Regions from separate parts of the Shewanella sp. YQ_9 genome, predicted to be linked through region 2. Evidence: riboswitches for the same ligand, from Rfam matches in the RefSeq annotation. Region 2 holds a riboswitch; each other region holds the start of a gene.

What was found. Region 2 has a riboswitch for lysine ahead of ACF8D4_RS19475 (Na+/H+ antiporter NhaC family protein). Riboswitches for the same ligand answer to the same signal wherever they lie in the genome.
Region 1: linked by a shared signal. The riboswitch ahead of lysC (lysine-sensitive aspartokinase 3) and the one ahead of ACF8D4_RS19475 (Na+/H+ antiporter NhaC family protein) in region 2 are both predicted to bind lysine.
Region 3: linked by a shared signal. The riboswitch ahead of ACF8D4_RS21095 (Na+/H+ antiporter NhaC family protein) and the one ahead of ACF8D4_RS19475 (Na+/H+ antiporter NhaC family protein) in region 2 are both predicted to bind lysine.

Annotation. Positions count from the first base shown of each region.
Region 1 covers NZ_JBICJO010000069.1:1,739-9,516, forward strand. The annotation lists gene ACF8D4_RS18800 (S8 family serine peptidase) at 1-2,474, opposite strand, end outside; gene ACF8D4_RS18805 (succinylglutamate desuccinylase/aspartoacylase family protein) at 2,667-3,773, opposite strand; gene lysC (lysine-sensitive aspartokinase 3) at 3,763-5,130, opposite strand; lysine riboswitch at 5,267-5,443, opposite strand; gene ACF8D4_RS18815 (DUF3293 domain-containing protein) at 5,526-5,960, opposite strand; gene arcA (two-component system response regulator ArcA) at 6,521-7,237, shown strand; gene fusA (elongation factor G) at 7,571-7,778, opposite strand, start outside.
Region 2 covers NZ_JBICJO010000070.1:73,132-80,909, forward strand. The annotation lists gene brnQ (branched-chain amino acid transport system II carrier protein) at 1-277, shown strand, start outside; gene ACF8D4_RS19475 (Na+/H+ antiporter NhaC family protein) at 409-1,980, opposite strand; lysine riboswitch at 2,062-2,260, opposite strand; gene ACF8D4_RS19480 (electron transfer flavoprotein subunit alpha/FixB family protein) at 2,351-3,274, opposite strand; gene ACF8D4_RS19485 (electron transfer flavoprotein subunit beta/FixA family protein) at 3,275-4,024, opposite strand; gene ACF8D4_RS19490 (H-NS family nucleoid-associated regulatory protein) at 4,344-4,739, shown strand; gene ACF8D4_RS19495 (amidohydrolase family protein) at 5,035-7,778, shown strand, end outside.
Region 3 covers NZ_JBICJO010000076.1:93,418-101,195, forward strand. The annotation lists gene rimO (30S ribosomal protein S12 methylthiotransferase RimO) at 1-764, opposite strand, end outside; gene ACF8D4_RS21085 (oxidative stress defense protein) at 1,000-1,707, shown strand; gene ACF8D4_RS21090 (5'-methylthioadenosine/S-adenosylhomocysteine nucleosidase) at 1,888-2,715, opposite strand; lysine riboswitch at 2,928-3,099, shown strand; gene ACF8D4_RS21095 (Na+/H+ antiporter NhaC family protein) at 3,188-4,768, shown strand; gene ACF8D4_RS21100 (HlyD family secretion protein) at 4,853-5,983, opposite strand; partial or broken gene ACF8D4_RS21105 (DUF3302 domain-containing protein) at 6,298-6,532, opposite strand; gene ACF8D4_RS21110 (GNAT family N-acetyltransferase) at 6,655-7,170, opposite strand; gene ACF8D4_RS21115 (alkaline phosphatase D family protein) at 7,259-7,778, opposite strand, start outside.

The sequences.
Region 1 (7,778 bases), on a different contig from region 2:
ATAGCCGCATCAGGGTGGTTGCTCGAGGTCAACAGCAGGTTACCAAACGCCCAATCACTGGAGCTCACCCCTGTGATATCGGCAGTGACAGTCACCACCTGTGACTGCCCCTTGGTCAGAGTGAAGTTTTCAGGCGAAACCGTTATTTTCAGCCCTTCAGTCGTCGCCACCCCGGCAGCGCTCCATACGCCGTCTTTGGTCGCCGTGACTTTTCGAGTCCAACTGCAACTGTTAACACATTGGCTAGTGGACATGCTGGGAAGATTCAAACGTCTGGGATCACCACCGAGTTCTGGATTGGCAAACTCATAATTGTCCGCCAACTCATCCATGATGAGCCCTGTCTTGGCGGCCAAATCGACCCGGATCCGGCCGGCACCCACATCAAACGGATCCGCGGTAGTCTTGCCATCGGCCTTGGTCATAGCACTGGCCGTAGTTGCCGTCAGCATCAAGGCTGAACGGATATTATCCGGTGTCCACTCAGGATGAGCCGACTTCAGCAGCGCCCCGGCGCCCGCCACATGAGGGCTGGACATGGAAGTACCGGACATCAAGGTATAATCGGCAGGATCTGTCCCTGTTACTTCATGGCCATACTGCTCATCGGCATAAGCGGCATAGATGTCCACACCCGGTGCTGAAATCGAAGGCGCAATCACATCGAAGTAACGATTTGGCCCGAGTAGAGAGAAGTCGCCCAACACATCTGCCTGACGCTCAACGGCCGATGGAGTGGCATTGATTTTGGCCACCAGCCCTGGCGTGGCCGCCAGCGCATCCACAACAGCCAAGCCATCAATATTACCGATGAAAACAGAAGGGATACTGGTGTTGCCCAGTCCGGACATCTTGGTTCTGACGTTGCCTTCACCGTCTTTGTTAAAGACGATAACCCCTACTGCCCCCGCATCTTTGGCATTATTGACCTTATCGGCAAAGTTACAACCGCCGCGCTTAATCAGCGCCAACTGTTCCTTGAACGCATCGGCGGCAAAGGCGTTACAACCTTCGAAATTATCAGCTGCCAAGTCACCGGCATACACCAAAGGTGCACTGATATCTGTAGTCATTACCGGCCCGGTTCCCTGAGTGTAGTCCAGTTGGTCACCGTTGAACTCCAGAATGGAACGCACTTCCCGGTTGTGGGTAGATGCCGCGACTGAGGTATACCAAGGCGCATTTTTGGGTGAAGAAAAGGGAACTTGGCTAACCGAAGCAGAGGTATTTCCGGCCGATACGGCAGAGAAGATGCCGGCATTACGGGCAGCCAGGAAGCTCATCTCTGTCGCGCTTGACCAAGGGAAACCACCGCCGCTGATGGAATAGTTGATCACATCCACACCGTCGGCAATGGCATCATCCAACGCTTTGAGAATCGCCGATGTGGGACAACCTGAATATCTATCGCCATTGTTGCCCGGACGGCAGATCTGATAGGCAACAATGTTGGCATGGGGGGCGACCCCGGAGATCTGTGTAAATTCGAGCCCGGTCTCAATGCCATCCCCCTGAGCCTCACCGACTTCACCGGCAACATAGGGAACATTCTTAAGGATATTGCCCGCAGCAGTACTGGCAGTATGAGAACCATGGCCCCCATAATCCTCACCATTCTTGGCAGGAGGTGTTGGGCCAAAGACCTCTTCATCATCATAACTGTCGGTAATCTCAGGATAACTTCTGACCCCGATTAACTTGTCGTTGCACATGTCAGAAAACGCTGCCGCACAGTCACCGACGTAGACCCCCTGCCCCCAGGGGTTAGTATGGTCGTAACCATCTCCCCCAATGTCGGCAAAGGATGGATGATCACTGTTGATCCCCGAATCGATCACCCCGACTATGACCCCTTCACCCATAGCCCGGGTCCCTGTTGCACTGCCGTCCCACACTTTGGGAGAACCTATCATGCTCTGGCTACTGTCGGTATCCATTGAATAGAGGCTTTCCCGCTCAATGAACGCCACTTCGGGTAACTTGGACAGGGCTTCAGCCTGCTGCTGATCCATGGTGACAGCCAGGCCATTAAAGGCATAGTGATATCTGGCCTTGGCCTGCAACTGAACCCCTTGGGCCGCGGCACTCATTAAAAAGTTCTGTTGTTTGGCATTCAAATACTTCACGTAGGACTTCACCGCCACACTGGCGGTATTCAGCTTGGGAGCCTTTTGGGGCGCCAGCCCTTGGCTTCGTTGTGGACTGGTGGCTTCAAGCCCGACAATACCACCGGCATAATTCGCCACAGAGGGATCTTTAAGGCGCACTATATAAGTGTATTTACCCTCTGCAAGTCCAGGCTCTTTGACAAACTTATGTTGCCCCACCCCTTGCTGTTGTCCTTTGAGGCCGCTGGACGCACTAAGCAGATCCGACGAAATAAATGGATCTGATACGCTAACTGGCGCGGCTTCTGAATGGAATGCCATAGATAACAGCGCTGCTGAAACGGCTATTGCAACTTGACTCTTCACTTGTCTACTCCCTATAAGACTGCTTATTGTTGTTTTATGTTTCCATGCTCAAAAACACTCCCTTAATACAAAGGGATTAATTCTTGTAACACCAATTGATACAAACAAGAAACAAAAGACACAAAATATTACAAATTATCAGCCAGTTACAGAATGGTAGACGCTAAAAAGGATTTCATATCCGGCTTTGACTTAACCAGAAAGAGTGAAGTAGTTGGTCATCACCTTGTAGAGCTCAGTACCTTGATGCACAGACGCCGAGGCAAAATGCAGCACGGGGATCACATCCTCATTGAGTGAGAGCCTGGTGACTTCAGTGCCGGCATCGACTCGGTCGAGCCTGAGCATATTGACCAGAGGCGCGCCCGCAGCCAAAGGTACTCCCGGCTCGGCCAGATACTCCACCATACCTGCCATAGGTGCGTGAAACTTTCGATAGTCTTTCAGCATACAAGCAAAACGCGACATCACCTCGGGCTGTATGCTCTGGGCTATCACCTCTCTATAGCTCAGATAACTTAATATGCCTTCCGCATCCCGGCTGGCATCAGCAAGATCGATACGCTCCTGGCTGCCAAGCTCCAAAGTAAAGGCCGACACTGCGACTTTCAGCTCTCTGCCCCGGCTATTGGCATAGTCGCTGAGCTGCCACCAGGGATTGAAGGCCGCTTCATCCATCGCGCCGCCAAAACCTTTAGGCATCACCAGGGTATAGGGAATATGAAAGTAGCCGGCAGCAGACAGCTCATACTCGGGGCAATAGAGATGTTTACAGGACTTGGGGCCGGTGTGCAGATCCAGCACTATGTCAGCACCGTGCGCCAGTTTCTGCAGATTGAGCGCCAATCTCTGCCCGGTCGTCACTCCCCAGGGATTGGCCAATGCCTGCTCACAGTTGGCAATAAGAAGACGACGAAAAGCGTCAAACAGTGCTGGCTCCGGCAGCTCACCGTGCAGCAGATACCAGTCATCCAGGTGGACAGCCTGATCCAGATAGGCTCGGTTCCAGTTGATACCTGTGATGGGATCGAAACGGCCCAAGGTAAACTCACCGCTTTTCTGGTTAATCCCCAAGGGGTTGGCCAGAGGCACCAGGGTGATATCCCCCAACGGCGGATGAGCCTTGAAGTACTGCAGCAACTGCAAAATCACCGCATTGCCCTGCACCTCGGCGCCATGCACATTGGCCTGAATATAGACGCTGGGCGCCGCATCGCTGGTACCTTTGAAGCGATAAACAGGTATGGTCAAGGGCTGGCCGGCGGCCAGCTCCCCAACCGGCAGATGTTCAAGCTGCATCCTGAGCCCCTTCAAACAGGTTACGATGCAAAGCGGCAACAACATCACCGGCTTCGGCTTCAGACACCAAGACACAAAGATTGTGCGGACTGGCGCCCTGACAGATCATTCGGACGTTATGGGGTTCAAGCACTTCAAATACCCGGCGACAGACCCCGGCAGTAGTGGCTATCTTGTTGCCTATGATGGCCACCAGAGCCAGCTTATCTTCCACCCGCACACGGCAGTTTTGCGACAATTCCTGCAGCAGGGCTTCGGTCAGAAGCCCCTTGCCGGCCGAATCTGAGCCCGTTTTGTCCAGCGTCAGCGACACATTCACCTCTGAGGTGGTAATGAGATCGACACTGATCTTGTGCCGCGCCAACACGGCAAAGGTCTCTGCCAAAAAGCCCTGGGCATGCAACATCTGCAAACTGTGCAAGTTAAGTAGGGTCTGATCTCGTCTCACGGCAACGGCCCTGAATACCGGCTCATCTTCCACTTGGTGACGGATCCAGGTGCCACCTTTTTCCGGTGCCCGACTGGAGCCGACAAACACCTGGATCTGTTGACGCACCGCCGGCAAGATGGTGGCAGGGTGCAACACCTTGGCACCGAAAGTAGCCATCTCTGCCGCCTCATTAAAACTGATTTCTGCGATAGGCCTGGCGTTGGGAGCCAGTCGGGGATCCGTGGTGTAAATCCCTTCTACATCGGTCCAGATCTCGACCGCATCGGCTTCCAGCGCCTCAGCCAAAAGGGCCGCAGAATAATCGCTGCCACCACGCCCAAGCGTAGTGGTTCGGCCATCGGCATCGGCGCCGATAAAGCCCTGGGTCACCAGCAGTTGCTGCTCAAGCAAAGGTTGCAATTTCTCTGTCGCCAGTCGCTTCAACTCGGCGATTTGTGGCTCGGCCTTACCGAAATGGCTATCGGTACGCATCACCTGGCGCACATCAAAGGCGCTGGCCTTGGCACCACGTTCTCTCAATACCGCGGCAAACAGCGCTGAAGAACACTGTTCGCCCAAAGATAGGATCTCATCGACCATAGCATGACTCGGCGCTTGCAATAACTTGGCACTGAGCGTTGCCATGCGGCTGAGCAAAGCATCCAGCGCCGCGGCAACATCTGCCGGTCTGCCAAGTTTATCCAGAATTGCGTATTGAATGGTGGCGATCTCTTTCAATAGCTTGAGACGGCGCTCATCCCCCATGTCTGCCTGAGACAGCTCCACCAACAGATTGGTTACGCCACTGGATGCACTGACCACAACCAGACGGGAGGCCGGGTTTCCAAGCACTATATCGGCACAGCGATTCATCGCCGGATAATCGGCAACTGAGGTACCACCAAACTTGGCAACAACAAGAGACATCAGCGCATTCCCCCACAGGCAGGTAACAGGGAAAGGTCGATAACGAGAATAGATTTCATGAGTTAAGCTCCGAACAGATAACGTTCGAAGAGCCTGGTGCAGAGATAACGCACCCCATAGCAGGGAAACAGCGATCGTCACCAGAAGCTCTCCACCAAAACCAGGTGACAGTCGCCAGGATTCAGCCTGACCAACCGACCGGAAGCGTAGCCAATACGCATCCCGACCTCGGCGTTAATCTCCCTCATGAGCCGTCATTGGAGAATTGCCCTCCTCTGACTCACTACCTAGTTAACGCACCTCTTCTGTTCCTTTCTCGCGAAAGGGATGAAAAAATTAGCAATAAAGTCCTTATGAAGTCAATGCTAATTTGCGCAGGATGAAATTTCCTCAACTCATCCGTCACTGAGCTCGGGTAACTCGCTGACCAGGCGCGCCCTGGCAGCAAACTGTCCAAGCGCCACCTCTCGCTCCCCTTTCAGGCAAGGCACCAAGGTCAAGAGCCCACTATCAACGTAGTAAAGGGCATTTTGGCGATACTTTGATGCCAGTTCGATTGCCGAGGCCTTATCCAGAAACAGAGCCCAGCTTTTTTCCATATGACTGAGATCATCGGCAGCGCCTATGATCGCCCGGTAAGGAATGCCCAGCTTATCAATATCGTGTTGTAGCTGCCGATCGAGAAGGCGGTTTTGGCAAGAAGTGAGTTTTTGCCCAAGGGGATTATGGGCGGTGACAATAGCGAAAGGAACAGCGGAAGAAAACGACTGAGTCAATAAAAAGCATGCGCTCTGGTAGTACTGCCAGAGACTTTCAAATGCAGCATCCATTGTAGTATCTGTCTCTAATGAACCGGATTTATTCTAGCAAAGGCTTTTGCATTCCCCTAGCCCCGTGAGCAAGCTCACAGTAAGAAAAAATACAAAATGCTTATCTTTCAATAGGTAACGCAAAAACTTGTGATGTGGATCATAGTTAAACATTAATTTGTTAACATTTCATTTGTTAACAAATGCCCAATCCTAGTACAATGGATTGTATCGACAGAGGCTTAGAGTTAAGTGTGTGACCCGGCTAGCGCCATTACGCTACAGCATAAGTCTCTATCGATAACGACTCTGTACCAAATGTAATCTGGTTTTAAGATGACATTTTCTGGATTTTCCATGTCTTTCAGGAACTAAATCCCGCCACTGGGAATCCTAGACAGTACAGTTCGCGCCTCTCCGGGTGGAGAGCATACTTTTTGCTAATCATGAAGTGTGTTGCCGTTTCATTTCAGTTTTGAACAGCACTTACGTGAACCCTGTGAATGTTGGCGTTTTAGAGAGTATAGCGGAGCGTCACCCGCGCTCATGGTTAGATAAACTGATTTAATTAGGTAAATAACATGCAAAACCCGCACATTCTGATCGTTGAAGATGAAGCCGTTACCCGTAACACGCTGAGAAGTATTTTCGAGGCAGAAGGTTATGTGGTAACCGAAGCCAATGATGGCGCAGAGATGCACAAAGCCTTGCAGGAAAACAAGGTGAACCTGGTGGTTATGGATATCAACCTGCCAGGTAAGAATGGTTTGCTGTTGGCGCGGGAATTGCGCGAAATCAACAATATCGGTCTCATCTTCCTTACTGGCCGTGACAACGAAGTGGACAAGATCCTTGGATTGGAGATCGGTGCCGATGATTACATCACCAAGCCGTTCAACCCTCGTGAACTGACCATTCGTGCCCGTAACCTGCTGACTCGAGTCAACAGCTCTGGCGCTGAAATTGAAGAAAAGGCTGCCGTTGAATACTATCGTTTCAATGGTTGGAGCCTGGAAATCAACAGCCGTTCTCTGGTGAGCCCACAGGGTGAATCTTACAAGCTGCCACGTAGCGAATTCCGCGCTATGCTGCACTTTGTGGAAAACCCAGGCAAGATTCTCAGCCGCGCTGAGCTGCTGATGAAAATGACCGGCCGTGAGCTCAAGCCACACGACCGTACTGTTGACGTGACTATCCGTCGTATTCGTAAGCACTTCGAAAGTGTGCCTGATACACCGGAAATCATCGCCACCATCCACGGCGAGGGCTACCGTTTCTGCGGTAACCTGGAAGACTGATAAACACGCGTTATCGGCCCTGCACAAAGCCAGCTTATCGAGCTGGCTTTTGTTTATCTGCTCACCTATTTCGGTTCCCCCAGCTACTGATATTCGCAGTGGCTTCCTCACGGCAATTCTCTGCCAATCCCAGCTCCTTTATCTCCTTTATCTTAGGTAGCTCCTTTGCCACATATGCCACTTTCGGAAACAGTTGCCATACGATTGCCCATTGATATTCATCGGCATCCGCCGAGCTGAATGCAAGTTTGATTCTGCTGGCTTCGCGGCACTAGATATTCGCCCATAAAAAAACCCGCCATCAAGGCGGGTTTTTATCAGGATAATTAATCCTTATTTCTTGGCTGCGTTACGAGCCTTGGTTTCTGCGATAACAGTCTCAGCCACGTTGGCAGGACATGGAGCATAGTGAGAGAACTCCATAGAGAACTGACCACGACCAGAAGTCATGGTACGCAGGTGACCGATGTAACCGAACATTTCTGCCAGTGGCACGTCAGCCTTAACACGTACGCCAGTCAAACCAGCTTCCTGATCCTTG
Region 2 (7,778 bases):
TGCCCCGCTACGGCGCCTTGTCTCCATGTCTGGCGTACTTGCAACCTTAGCGGCTGCGTTGATCTTTGGCGCTCTGGACGCCTTGCATATTCTCGGCAGTATGCCTGCCAGCCTGGATGCAATTTTGAACCAATATCTACCCTTATACGCTTGCTATGCAGCTTGGATTGTCCCGACGATTATTGTTCTGGCCATAGCGACGAGTTTGACTCTGTTTGCCCGCTCGGCATCGGTTCGCATCATCACGGAAAACTCAATAGAGCTGCCACAAAAATAATTGGCGAGGCCGGTTTGAATCAATAGGTATTTAGCCTGAATATCCAAGACGAGAGTATGCCTCCAACTCCAATGGCCCTGAAATATAGGTAACAAAAAACGCTGCCAAAGCAGCGTTTTTTAATTGGCCGGTTAGGCAGCACTGTTTTTGGGCTGCTGCCACTTGAGCCACACCAGCCCCAGCATGAACAGCACACAACTGCTGGCAAGCCCAAGCCCTACCGACTCGGTAAAGCCGAGTACTATATAGCCGCCGAGGGAAATAACTGCTACCAAGACCGCATAGGGCAACTGAGTCAGCACATGGTCGATATGATGGCAGCTGGCACCTGTGGATGACAGAATCGTGGTGTCCGATATCGGCGAGCAGTGATCGCCAAACACAGCCCCGGAAAGCACGGCGGCCAGCATAGGCAACATCATGCCACTGTGGCTGCCCATGGCCATATCGGCGGCAATCGGCAACATGATACCAAAGGTGCCCCAGCTGGTGCCGGTAGAAAAGGCGGTAAGCCCTGCCAAAATAAATAGCACGGCCGGCAGCAAGGCAAAGGGAATATTGCCACTGGCGAGACTGGCCATAAACTTGCCGGTTTCCAGTGAGCCTATGATCCCGGCTATGGTCCAGGCAAACATCAGAATATAGATGGCCGGCAACATGGAACGGGCACCCGAGGTGAGTGCCTTGAGGATCATCTTGGCTTCAATCTTCTGGATAAAGGCCAGCAGCAGCGTCACCATCAGACCGATGGAAGCGCCGAAAAACAGTGACGAGCCCACATCGGTTTTCTCGAAGGCACCTATGATACTAAAAGGCAGGCTTTCTGCCGCCAGGGCATCGGCACCACTGGAAACCATAAAATAGAAGGTCGCCACCACCAAGACACCTATGGGCAGGAACAGGCCGTGCACCTGGCCGGTTTCCGCCTCGGGCAGATCGGCATTGGCACCGGGGGGCAACCCCTTGGACTCATCATAGAGATTGCCCTTGCGGGCGTTGAGCTCGTGTTTGCGCATGGCGCCAATATCCAGCTCCATAAAGGTGACGCACAGCAAGAGTGCCAGGGCAAACAGGGCATAGAAGTTCATCGGGATCATCTGCACGAAAGCGCTCAGATGTCCGGTCTCGGTAAACCCGTGGGCGGTGAGAATGCCGCCGATAAGGGCGATAATATAGGCGCCCCAACTGGACACCGGCGAGATAACGCACACGGGCGCCGCGGTAGAATCCAAAAGATACGCCAGTTTGGAGCGGGAGATATAGTATCTGTCGGTCAGAGGCCTAGCGATACTGCCCACCACCAGGCTGTTGAAGTAGTCATCGATAAACACCGCACAGCCGAGAAACATGGTCAGCAGCTTGGCATCACGGCGATTACGGATATGCTGTCTGGCCCAGTTGGCAAAGGCTCTGGCCGAGCCACTGACGGTGATCAGCGCAGTGATCATCCCCAGCAGCACCAGGAACCCCAGAATATACAGGTTCCAGGCATTGAAAGCGCCATCGTCCCATACCAGGGAAAGCACCCTTTGCCCCAGATAAACCCCGGTGTCCAATACCGACCATTGATTGAGCAACAAGGCTCCAATCAATATCCCCAGCCCCAGCGATAACAACACCCGACGGGTGAGGATCGCCAATAAAATTGCCACAACCGGCGGCAACAAAGAGAGTGCCGAGTCGGCATAACTTGTTAGTGTCATTGAGTCTTGTTCTTCGTTAAATACGAATGGAGGGCAACTGAACTGGTGGGAAAAGGCAATGGCATACCGAGTAGCACCTGTCCTTTCAGTAGCGCTCCATAGTAACGTCAATCTGTCATCCCGACAGAATATACTATGGCAGTGCTGCCCCTATTTGGTAACAGCCCCAGCGGTGGACCTTGATAAGTCGCAACCACTTCGGCACCAAATCCTTTCGCGATACATAAACGGAATCACCCTGCTTACCGCTACTGATATTTAGTGCGCCTCTACTTCTCAGGACGCCTGATGTCAGGCGTGAGGCACATAAAAACATAGACGGCTTTGAGGATGCTACCCCAAAGCCGTCTATCGTGACCTAGATCACAGATTAAATCAACTCGTTCAATTTAGGCACAACATCAAACAGGTCAGCTTCCAAGCCATAATCGGCAACCTGGAAGATAGGCGCTTCAGGATCTTTGTTGATGGCCACAATGACTTTTGAGTCCTTCATACCGGCCAGATGCTGAATCGCCCCGGAGATACCCACAGCGATATAAAGCTCTGGCGCCACGATTTTACCCGTCTGGCCAACCTGCAGGTCGTTGGGAACAAACCCGGCATCCACTGCTGCCCGCGATGCACCTACGGCGGCGCCAAGCTTATCGGCCAATGCTTCCAGCATGGCAAAGTTTTCGCCACTACCCATACCGCGACCACCGGAAACAATGACTCTGGCGCTGCCAAGCTCCGGACGAGCCGACTCGGTCAGGCTCTGGGATACAAAGCTGCTCTTGGCGTCAAAGACACTATCGAGCTGATTGATTTCAGCTGAACCTGTCTCGGCAACGGCGTCGAAGGCGCTGGCGCGCACAGTGGCCACTTTCTTATCGTCCAGGCTCTTAACGGTCGCCATGGCGTTACCGGCATAAACGGGACGGACAAAAGTATCGGCATCAATCACCTTGGTGATCTCAGAAAGCTGAGCCACATCCAGCAAAGCCGCCACTCTTGGCAGTATGTCCTTACCCTGGCTTGAAGCTGCAGCCAGAATGTGGCTGTAGTCGCCACTCAGAGACAAGATGAGTTCACCAATATTGTCGGCAAGATGAGCACCATAGGCAGGGTTATCGGCCAGCAGTACTTTACTGACGCCTTCAAGCTTGGCGGCAGCATCGGCGGCGGCCTTACAATCCTGACCGGCAACCAAGAGGTGAATATCTCCCCCTATGGCTTTGGCTGCGGCGACAACTTTGGCTGTGTCCTGTTTCAGGCTAGTATTATCGTGTTCTGCTATTACTAATACGGCCATTTAGATCACCTTCGCTTCGTTTTTCAACTTGTCCACCAGCTCCTCAACGGAAGCCACCATCACACCCGCCTGACGGCTGGCCGGCGTTGCTACGTCCAACACCTGTACGTGCTGCTTGAGCGCCACTCCCAGGTCATCAATGCTCATGGTCTCCAGCGGCTTGCGCTTGGCTTTCATGATATTGGGCAAAGAAGCATAGCGGGGCTCATTCAGACGCAGATCTGCGGTGACCACGGCAGGCAGAGGCATGGACAGAGTCTGTAAGCCGCCATCCACTTCCCGGGTGACCAGCAGAGTTTCGCCTTCCAGCTTCACTTCAGATGCAAAGGTTGCCTGAGGCATACCGGCGAGCGCCGCCAGCATCTGTCCTGTCTGATTGTTATCGCCGTCGATGGACTGCTTACCGAGCAGAATAAGTTGCGCCTGTTCCTTGTCCTGCACCGCCTTGAGCAGTTTGGCAATAGAAAGGGGCACCAGCTCTTCATCGGTTTCGATGTGAATGGCACGGTCGGCACCCAGAGCAAGTGCGGTACGCAGCTGCTCCTGTGCCGCCTTGGGACCTATGCTGACAACGACAACTTCAGAAGCACTGCCGGCTTCTTTCAGACGCACGGCTTCTTCTACCGCAATCTCACAAAATGGATTCAACGCCATTTTCAGGTTGGCTGTTTCAACGCCTGTGTTGTCGGCCTTGACCCTGACCTTCACATTGGCATCGACCACACGTTTTACTGGCACCAATACTTTCATAGGGTTTCCTTCCTACACCTTGTATCTAATGTGGGTTGCGTACCGATGATACCAGGGCCATCAGTACAGGATGGCTCAACTTTACGTGCTGTTGACGTTAACGTCAACAGCAACTTAAACGCTCGTTTGTCACTTCTGTCACACTTTAAGGCCAGTTTTTTGAACACTTGGCAACTTTCATGGTCATAGAATTGAGTTAAATAAAGAAATTAATGTCAATTGGCGTAAAAATATTTGATCCAGACTCTTATAGTTTCTATTATTTATAGCGATGTTCACCATAACCCAATTTATAAATTAGCGTGGGACCAAAATACTTATGAGCGATTTTCTTGATATATTGACTCACGGTCGTCGTTTTAAGGCCGCAGTAAAAGAGTTGAGCGTTGCAGATCTGCGCGATCTGGCTGCCAAATTGGATAAGATCATTATTGATCGTGAAGAGGAAGCCAAGGAAGAAGAAAAGGCACAAGCTGAACGTCTTTCTAAAATAGAAGATATCCGTAAGCAGATGGAAGCCGTTGGCCTGTCTGTTGAAGATCTGGGTAATGTTGCTGCCGCCAAGGCTGCTCCCAAGAAGCGTGCTCCTCGCCCACCAAAATACAAAATCGTTGTAGATGGTGAAACTATTACTTGGACCGGCCAAGGCCGTATGCCAACTGTATTCAAGAACGAAGTAGACAAAGGTCGTTCAATGGATGACTTCCTGATCTAATCAGGCATCTATTTACTTAAGCCTCGACAGTGTCGGGGCTTTTTTATGTCTGATAGACGTCTGGCATCTGTTAAAAAGCCTTACAATTACGCCTTGGCATTTACATTTTGACTGGGTTAACTTTTATGGGCATCAGCACACAGCCATGTATCCCGTCGGCCTCAGATACCTTTTTGTATTATGGATATCTGTAACTCTTTGGTAAAAAAGTAGTGAATATATACTGATATTCATATCTTTTTACTGATAGCTGTGACTTTTCCCCAAAAGAATAATGACAAGGTAGCCACAACAGATGAAACCCTCTTTCCCCGCCGCAAAACTGCTGTTTATCAGCCTTGTGACCTGCAGCGCCTACGCCGATGAAACGCAACTGACAGACAATACTCCGAGATTGACCGCCTTAACCCACGCCAAACTCATGCTCTCCCCGGGTAAGCAATTGGATAACGCTACCCTGCTTATTGAAAATAACCGGATAAAGCAAGTTATTTCCAATAATGAAATTCCACAAAATGCTTATAAGATAGATCTCAATGGTTACACCATCTATCCGGGGTTTATCGATCCCTTTGCCGAATATGGCTTTGAGTATTCAGAATCGCCGGCAACTATTGAAGGCCCTGTCTATCGGATAAACCCCAAAGGGGCTGTGGCTGCAAATGGGGCTATTCACGCAGAGAAAGAATGGTTTTCCTATGTATTGGCAGATAAAGAAGCCGCGTCAAATTGGATAAGCAATGGCTTTACCAGCGTTCAGAGTGCTCATCTTAACGGAATATTCAGGGGAATTGGTGTTTCACTGTCTTTGGCGGACAAGAATAGCAATCAACTGATATATAATCCCCAAAGTCGACATTTTATGGCTTTTGATAAAGGCAATTCACCACAGGACTACCCCAACTCCCTGATGGGAAGCATAGCGTTAATAAGACAGACTCTCAGTGATGCCAACTGGTATAACCAGAATAAAATGAAAGCAGCCGGTCGCGAGGATTTATTGTCACCGGAATTTAATATCGCCTTTGAGCGCTTGCACGATATAAAAACTCGTGGTGCGATATTTGACACCCGAAACCTCAATAACCAGTTGCGTGCAGCCAAACTCTTGAGCCAAGAAGATATCCAGCCAATCTTACTGGGAAATGGCCAGGAATATGCAAGAGTGAGAGAACTGCAAGAATATCGACCCGTGTTGATATTGCCGTTGAACTTCCCCGCTGCCCCTCAGGTCAGTGATGAAGACAATGCCAGGGAAGTACCACTCAGAACCTTGAGACACTGGGAGCGGGCACCGAGCAATCCTGCTGTGATGGCCGCCAACAATATCCCCTTCTCCTTCACCCAATACGGCATGGACGGTAAAGCCTTTTGGCCCAGGTTGAGAATGGCGCTGCAAGCCGGTCTCGACGAAGAAACCGCATTGGCAGCGCTGACCACAGAAGCCGCTGCGGCCGCCGGCATAGATAATTTGGTCGGTAAACTGGCGCCCGGCTATATGGCCGATCTGGTGATAGCCAAAGGCAATCTGTTTCAGGACGGCGAAATAGTCAGCGTATGGTTGCAGGGCGAAGAGCAAAAACAGCTGGCTCCGGAATTCCAGTGGCAAGGCAGTTATCGCCTGCATTTGGCTGAACTGGAATTGGATCTTGAGCTGCAACTGACCCAGCAAACGCCCCGAAAACTCAGGGGCAACCTCAGCAGTGGCGATCAACAGATAGCGCTTGCTCACCTGAAAGCCGACAGCAAACGCCTGAGTTTCAGCGTCAATTTGCAGGGTGCCGGCATAAATGGCATCAGTAGATTGACTCTATGGCAAGATGATGAAGGGTTGAGAGGAAGACTCTTGAGTGCCGATGGCGCCGTGACTCAACTGGCCGGCTCAAGATTGCCGCACGCGCCTTTAATGCCAGAGACAGAAGAGGATACACGGACAAATACTCAGGCAACAAGCCCCAAAACTGTGTCAAAGACCGGGCCAAAGACTGAACCCGAGTATCTCAGTCGTTTGACGAGTCCACTGCAAGCCTATGGCCGCAGTGAGCTGCCAGGTACGGAAAAACTGCATATCCGCAATGTCACCCTCTGGACTTCAAGCGAGGCCGGCATTATTGGCAACAGCGACCTGCTTATGGCCGATGGCAAGATTGAAAAGATTGGCACAGATCTCAGCACTCCGGCAGGTTATCAGGTCATAGAGGGAGCAGACATGCACCTGACCGCCGGGATCATAGATGAGCATTCCCACATTGCCGTCAACGGCGGCCTCAATGAGATGTCCGATGCCATCACCTCAGAAGTGCGAATAGCCGATGTGCTTAACCCGGATGATATTGCCATCTATCGCTCCTTGGCCGGTGGCGTCACTACCGCCAATCTGCTGCATGGCAGTGCCAACCCTATAGGTGGCCAGTCGCAGGTCATTCAACTGCGCTGGGGGGAGTCGGCCGAGGGACTCAAGTTCGCCCAGGCCCATCAGGGGATTAAGTTTGCTTTGGGGGAAAACGTCAAACAGAGCAATTGGGGCGAGCGTTATACCCGTAGATTCCCGCAAAGCCGCATGGGGGTGAAGGCCCTGATGAGCGATGCTTTCAATGCCGCCAGAGACTATAAAGACGCCCAAGCCCAATATGCCGAGCTACGCTCACGGGAGAAACGTAAGCAGCTCTCCCCTCGCCCCGATTATCGTTTACAGGCGATTGCCCAAGTGCTGAATGGCGAGCGCGATGTGCATATTCACTCTTATGTCCAGTCTGAAATCCTGATGTTCTTGCGCCTCGCCGAGGCTTACGATTTCAAGGTCACCGCCTTTACCCATGTACTGGAAGGCTACAAGCTGGCCCCCGAGTTGGCGGCTCATGGTGCCGGTGCTTCCACCTTTGCCGACTGGTGGGCCTATAAATTTGAGGTCTATGATGCCATTCCGCAAAACGCCTGTTTGATGATGAATACCGGCGTGCTCACCTCGATTAACTCAGATGACTTTGAGATGCAGCGGCGCCTGAATCAGGAAGCCGCCAAGTCGGTGAAATACTGCGA
Region 3 (7,778 bases), on a different contig from region 2:
AGATGGCGGGCCAGGGTAGTGATATCTTGCTTCACCGGCATGCCGTTCCAGAAGTCGGTGCGGCCGCCCTTGTCTTTGCCGTAGGCCGAGGTGTCCTGGCTGACGACCAGAATTTCCTGAACCCCGCTTTCCACCAGGCGTTTGGCTTCATCCAGCACGCTGCCGACACTGCGGCTGTCCAGATCGCCCCTCAGCGCCGGAATGATGCAGAAGGTACAGCGGTTGTCGCAGCCTTCGGAAATCTTCAGGTAGGCATAATGCTTGGGGGTCAGCTTAACGCCGGCTTGCGGGATCAGCGAGGTGAAGGGGTTGTGCTCCGGCTTGGGCACATATTTGTGCACATGGTTCAGCACGGCTTCATAGCTGTGGGGGCCGGTGATCTCCAGTACATCCGGATGCACTTCGCGGATCTGGTTTTCCTTGGCGCCCAGGCAGCCGGTGACTATCACCTTGCCGTTTTCTTCCAGCGCTTCACGCACGGCATCCAGCGACTCTTCCACCGCGGCATCAATAAAGCCACAGGTGTTGACTATTACCAGGTCGGCATTGTCATAGCTGTTGGTAACCTCATAGCCGTCGATGCGCAGTTGGGTGAGGATCCGCTCGGAATCCACCAGGTTCTTGGGGCAGCCCAGGCTGACAAAGCCGATGCGATTGCCGCTGGTTTGGGCCTCGGCAGGGCTGTTTTCCTGTGCCAGAGTCTTGGCCGGAGTGTCCAGAGTCGTGGTCTGCTTGGGATCAAAAATGTCGACTGATTTCTTCAAGAGCTGTTTTCCGCAATGCTAAAGCTGATGGAGCACGCTGGGGTGCCGGTAAAATTGGCGGCGATTATACCTCAGCCATAGAAAAGGTACAGTTGGGCTGGTTAATTTATGTTCTATGTTGCCATCTCGGTTGCCGCTTCAAAACCTCGTTGAAAAATTTTTTGATTTTTTTAACCCTTTTGTCAGCTGGCTGCGTTTCTATGGTCAACGAAAGCGAACTTTTTGGAGAACCAAGATGAAAAAATCTCTGCTGAATCTGGCGCTGATAGGCGCACTGTTACCCGCTACTCTGATGAGCCACTCGGTACTGGCCCAGGATAGACCTCTGCTGGAAACTACAGGCGTCAGCCAGATACAGGTTGAGCCGGATATGGCTGAAATCCATGTTGAAGTGTCATTAAGCGAATCTGATGCCAAGGCGGCCAAGGCCGCATCCGACAAGGCGGTGGCCGCTTTTATCGAGCGCCTGCTCAAGGCTGGGGTCGCCAAGGAGTCGATTGCCGCCGCCAATCTGAATCTGCAACCTGAGTATGTTTACCTCAAGGACAAGGCGCCCGAGCTCAAGGGGTATCGCGCCAGTCGCAGTGTGACCGTGTTGGTGAAACAGTTGGATCAGCTCAACCCCATACTGGACTCGGCACTAATAGGCGGGATCAACAAGGTGAACCAGATCAACCTCAAGTCCAGTAAAGAAGCCGAGATGCGCAAGCAGGCGCGGCAGGCGGCCATTGAAGATGCCAAGCAAAAGGCCCGTGAGCTGGCGGCCGGATTTGGCGAGAAACTCGATGGCGTCTGGTCGATTCGTTATTTCGACCAAGGCCCGGTGCGTCCTGTTATGTACAAGGCCGCCATGATGGCTGAAGGCGCTATCAACCAGAGCTATGAGTATGGCCAGGTAACTTTCTCCGACAGGGTCGAGGTCAGCTACAAGCTGCGTGACTAAACCCAAGTTATCCTGTCTGACAGTTATGATGCGGGCCCCCTGGTGGTGCCCGCATTGTTTGTTTTCCAGCCGGTAATCCAAGCAATTTCTCTTATTGCTGATTACTTAAGATTAGGTGCTTACAGGAAAAGCCAAAGAGACAATCCAGCGGCACTTGTTTGCCATTAGAGCGACTAGGTTTTATTTACCTTCCAAACCTGCGATCAACTTCTTGGTGTACTCAATGACAAACTGCTGACAGTGGATAGCGGTTTGTGGCTCAAACTCTTCGCCGTGCAGGTCGGTATTGGAGAGTACCCGAATCCCGATAAAAGGGATCGCATAGGCCTTGGCAACCAGGGCGGCCGCAGCGGTTTCCATCTCTTCGGCCGAGGTTTGATAAGTTTGGTGCAGCCACTCGATGCGGTCGACTTCGCGGTTCCACTCATCGGCACTGCCGATCACGCCGGTCACTACCTTGCCATGGCGATAAGCTGACGCCAGTTGTTGTCCCAGAGCCAGCAGCTTGGGATCGGCATCAAAGCGCTTGTGTTCCACCAGCTTGCCATCCTGACGCAAACGCATGGTGACATCGAAGTTATGCCAGCGTTTGGGATCTATGCCCTGGCCTTTGGGGTGTAGAACGCTGCGATAGGAACCCATATTGAAGCTGTATTTCCCCAATACTATGTCGCCGCGGTGCAGCGCCGGGTCGTGGCCGCCGGAGGTGCCCTGGTTGATAATAAAACCGGGTTGAAATTTTTCTATCGCCAGTGTGGTGGAGGCGGCGGCATTGGCCATACCTATTTCAGTACGGGACACTATGACAGGATAGCCATCCACAGTGCCTTGCCAGAAAGTCCAGGAACCAAGAGTTGTCTGTTTGGGGTCTTTCAGGGCCTGAACCAGGGTGTCGACTTCGACATCCATGGCGCCTTGCAGCAGTATAGGTGACCGGGTGGGCGTTGCCATGGAATGGCTGGAGAACAAGGCACAGAGTGCCACACAAAAACGTTGTAACAGAGTCATTTGCACACCTTTAATTGTTATTTCAGTGTCGCGGTAGGGGAGGGCGATCCTAGGTGTAGCTGTGGTTGCCGTCAACAGCCGGAGTTGGCATTTGCGAGCCCAGACATGAGTCACTTGCCAAAGGCTTAATGCCAACCGGGAGGGATATTTACCGCCAGAGGCACAATCTGGCTTGCTATTGGGGCCGTGATAGTTAGAATGCCAGTCGAATACCTTTGAGTAGAGGCGCGCTGCCTAAGAGTAACCGGGAAGAGGGTGATGCCTTTGAGGCCCGGGGAAAGGAGTCGGCGCCGAAGTAGCCAGGCCATCAAACCTAGCTGCTGGTTCTGTATCTAACAGGTGCAGGACTGCCATAGTCATCCACTATGGAGCGCTACCTGAAGGAGCTGAGAAGTTTCTGCCCTCCTTGGTCTGAGTTTCTTCGATCCTATCGGTAGATCTCCACCTTAGTTGTTTTAGGTGTAAAGAGATCATGAATATCATGCATTTTGCGGACTCTCCCTGGTCCATAGTTCCTCCTCTGCTGGCGGTTGCGCTGGCGATCATCACCCGTAGAGTACTGCTCTCCCTCGGGGTTGGCATAGTCGCCGGCAGCCTGATGTTACAGCAGTTTTCACCGCTGCAATCGCTGCGCTACCTGTTTGACAGTGTGCTGAAAATCTTCTGGGTCGATGGTGCTCCCAACAGCGATAACCTGAATATGCTGCTATTTATGCTGCTGCTGGGTGGGCTTATCAGCTTGATGACCGCCTCGGGGGCGACCCGGGCCTTCGCCGAATGGGCCGCCAGGCGCTGCCAGAGCCGCAAGAGCGCCAAGTCGCTCACCGGCTTGATGGTGTTTGCCTTCTTTATTGACGACTTCTTCCACAGTCTGTCGGTGGGGCCCATTTGCCGCCCTGTGACCGACAGATTCCAGATCTCCCGCGCTAAGTTGGCCTATCTGCTGGACTCAACCGCGGCACCCGTGTGCGTATTGATGCCCATCTCCTCCTGGGGGGCCTATATCATCGCCCTGGTGGGCGGCATACTCGTGGCCCATGGGGTGACAGAGCAGAGCCCGATCGCCGCCTTTGTGCAGATGATCCCCATGAATCTCTATGCGGTATTTACCCTGATCATGGTGGTGGTAGTCATCGCCTTCCAACTGGATATTGGGCCGATGCGACAGCATGAGCAACGGGCGCTCGAAGGCAAGCTCTGGGATGAATCCAAGGGCCGGCCAATAGGGCTGGATATGGAAGCCCCGGCCGACAGCCGCGGCGGCATGCTGGATATGGTGTTGCCGATAGTGACACTGACGGCGGCGAGTATCTATTTCATGCTGGACTCCGGGGCTCAGGTATTGGCCGCCAATGGTCAGGCCTTCAGTGTGCTGGGCGCCTTTGAACATACCAATGTGGGTTCGTCTTTGGTTTATGGCGCCCTTTGCAGCCTGGCGGTGTCCGGCCTGTTGGCTCTGCGTCTCGGTCTTGGGATATCCACTTGGCTGCGCGCTGCCCCCAGAGGGGTCATGGCCATGTTGCCGGCGATCAACATACTGCTGTTTGCCTGGACCATAGGCGCCGTGGTGCGTGACATGGAAACCGGCAAATATCTCGCCAGCCTGGCCAACGGCAACCTGCCCACAGGGCTGCTGCCTGTGGTGGTGTTTGTGCTCTCCTGTGCAATGGCTTTTGCCACAGGCACCAGCTGGGGCACTTTCGGTATCATGTTGCCACTCGCCGGTGATATGGCCGCCGCCAGCGATATCCAACTTCTGCTGCCCATGCTGTCGGCTGTGTTGGCTGGCGCTGTGTTTGGCGACCACAGTTCGCCCATATCCAGCACCAGTATTCTGTCGGCCACCGGCGCCGGCTGTCACCATATAGATCATGTGCTGACCCAGTTGCCTTATGCCCTGACCGTCGCCTTCGGGGCGGCGCTGGGGTATCTGGCCATGGGGCTGCTGCATTCCACCCTGGCTGGTTTCCTGGTGAGTGCCGCTTGGTTTGTACTCTTCTGCCTCTATCACGCCAGGCGCTTCCAGGCGGCTCCCGAGGCCGCCATCGGCTGAGGCTGAGATGGGATACCAAAAAAGCCCCGGGAGTTTCCCCCGGGGCTTTTTACTTTTATAGGGCTTGCGTGACGATAAGGAGTATCAGTGATCCAGATAGAGATAGTTCTGCCAGCTTTTCATCCTTATCAATACTTTACGCATGATTGATACATGCTCAAAGCTATCGGAATAGATGGCGATCTCCACATTGGTGCCCAGTGGCAAATGATACTGACTCAGATCGTCCAGCGGCTTGAGTTTTACCAGTGGCCGGCCGTTGAGGCGAATTTGTGACGAGCCATAGAGCTGCCCCTGCGCCTGCACCTGAGATTCACCTATGGCCGGCAGCACTTCGACAACTTCGGCTTGAAACACCTTGCCCGGCAGGGCGCGGAAGATCAGCTCGGCCTTGAAACCGGGTTTCAGCCGCAGCAGCGAGTTTTGCCTAAAGGCGCCGACAAAAAAGCGCTCCTCCTGATGGACAAAGGTCATCACAGGCCTGAGGGGCATGGGCACCACCATCATTCCCGGTCTCAGGGTCAACTGGGTCACATAACCGTCTGAGGGGGCGCGCATGCTGGTTTCCTCCAGATTGAATCTGGCTTTTTCCAACATGGCGGAAATTTCGGCCACCTGGGTGTTTTGCCCCTGATACTCGGCTTCCAGTGCCAGCTTGGCGCGCCGGGCTTCGGCCTCGGCCGCCTCTACTGAGGCCTGGGCGCCGAGATAGTACTGACGACGGTTGTCGACATCGGCACGGGTGAAGGCGCCTTTTTCAAAACCGCGGCGGTAGCGCTCATATTCCAGTTGGGTTCTGTCCCGTTCGGCCTCGGCCTTGATGCGACTGGCCTCGGCGGCCTTATAGGCGGCGTCCAGCCCCAATACCGCCTGTTTGGCCTGCTCCAGGCTGGCCTCCAGCCGGGTGACTTCTGTCTGATAAGGAGTCGGATCGACCCGGAACAGCAGCTCGCCCTCCTTCAGCAGTTTGTTGGGGATGACGGGCACTTCTATGACCTTGCCGCGCACCGAGGGGATCAGCGGGGTGGTGACATACATCTGGCTGCCCATGGCGGTATGGGGATGGTTGTAGTTCATCAACAAAATCAAGGTGCCTATCAGTACTACTCCGCCGAGCACGGCGGTGGGCACACTCCACTTGTTGAGCGGGATGCGGAAAATCTTGAAGATGGCGACGCAGATGGCGGTATAAGTGAGGATAAGCAAGAGATCCATTTATCTGTTCTCCCCATTTTTGTTATTGCTCTGGCTCTGATTATCTGTAGCTGGAATGTCGGTCGAGTCTGCTGCCGTATCCAAGTCCACGCCGCTGGTGGGTTTGGGGTTGGCTGGGGGCTCTTCTGAAGATGTTTGGACTTGGGTTGGGGCTTGGTTTTGGCTTTGGACTTGGACTTGGGCACTCGGCGCTGCAAGAGCCTCTGCGGCATGCTTTTGGGCTTCCAGGGCGGCGACTTTTTCACTCAATAGCTCCAACTGCTGCGCCAAGAGTACGGTTTCATGGTGCAGTGATTGCTGCTCCTGTTGGATCTTGTCAAAGCCCCAGCCCCTGTCCTCGCGCCAGAGTGTGGCCCAGATCCACAGAAACGGCCACAGCACATGCAGGGTAAACAGGCTCACCCAGCCGGCGTAGTGAATGGCGTCCTGATGGGGGTGGTTGCGTTTCTTGGCCAGCTCGTAGGGGATGTCGTGGATCACTATCACCCCGTAGAAGATCACCAGGGCGACAAAGATCAGCATCCCCAGCGCGATATAATCCAGTGTCATCTAATCGGATTCCCTTATTCGTAAATACGCTTGAATAAGTGTAGATGGCCGCAGGCGGATTGCCCGGTAATGATGAATTTTTTCAGGGGCATAAGACGAAAATCGGCTCGTGCCCGAAAGGGTTATTTGGGCTCGGCAGGTCCCGGCAGCATAAGCTGATAAAACGTCAAATCCAGCCAGCGACCGAACTTATAGCCCACCTGGGGTAGGGTGCCTGAGTGTTTGAACCCCAACTTCAGGTGCAGGGCGATACTGGCCTGGTTTCCGGCATCTATGGCGCCCACCATGGTGCGCATGCCGCGCTCCCGGGCCTGGGTTATCAAATGCTGCATCAGAAAACGCGCCCCCCCTTTGCCTCTATGCTCCGGGTGCACATACACAGAGTGTTCCACCGAGTAGAGGTTGGCCGGATAGCCGCGAAACGGGCCGAAGCTGGCAAATCCCAACAGTTGTCCCTGCTCATCCTCGGCGCCCAGAATCGGCCAGTTGCCTTGCTGTTTGGCGCCGAACCAATCGCGGATCTGCTGTTCGCTCCTTGGCTGGTATTCATAAAGGGCTGTGGTATGGGCAATGGCATGGTTGAAGATGGCGCGTATCGCCTCGCCATGTTGCTCAAGTTGGCAGTGACACAGATGCATCTTAGGCTCCCAAGGTGGTTTCGCCTGAGTATGCCACAAGCCGGGCAACGCGCCATTACTTCAATGGGAACTGTTCTGGCACAAAGTATCAGTCGCGGCTCTCTTTGGGCGCTTGAAACTCGGTCCGGCTCATATCGGCATGCAGTACGGCTATCCGCTTGGGGGCGCCGTTTTCTGCCAGTTCCAGGAGGCCGATACCGCTTTGGTTGACCAGGCGTTTGCTGCGTTCCCCATTGGGGCGGCGGCCGCGGATCGACATACGTTTGCGTTTGGTCAGCAGATTGAGCGGCGAGAAATGCCCATAGAGCCAACCGTTGAGCTTATCAAACACAGGCAGCAGCTTTTCCGGGAACTGATTTTTGATGCCGCTGGCGGTGATCTGGTAGATGTTGGGACTGGCGCGGCGAAAGCGGATCCCTATGTCATAAGCAAAGGAGTAGTGCACATCGCCGGAGAGGATCACAAATTCCTGCGGGGTACGTCTGTGCATGAAGATCGACAGCAGGGCGTTGGCGGCGCCGGGGTGCGCCATCCAGTTTTCGGCGTCCACCAGCAGCGAAGCACCGATCAGGGTGGCCGTGCGCTGCACCGCCTCAATCAGTTTGACC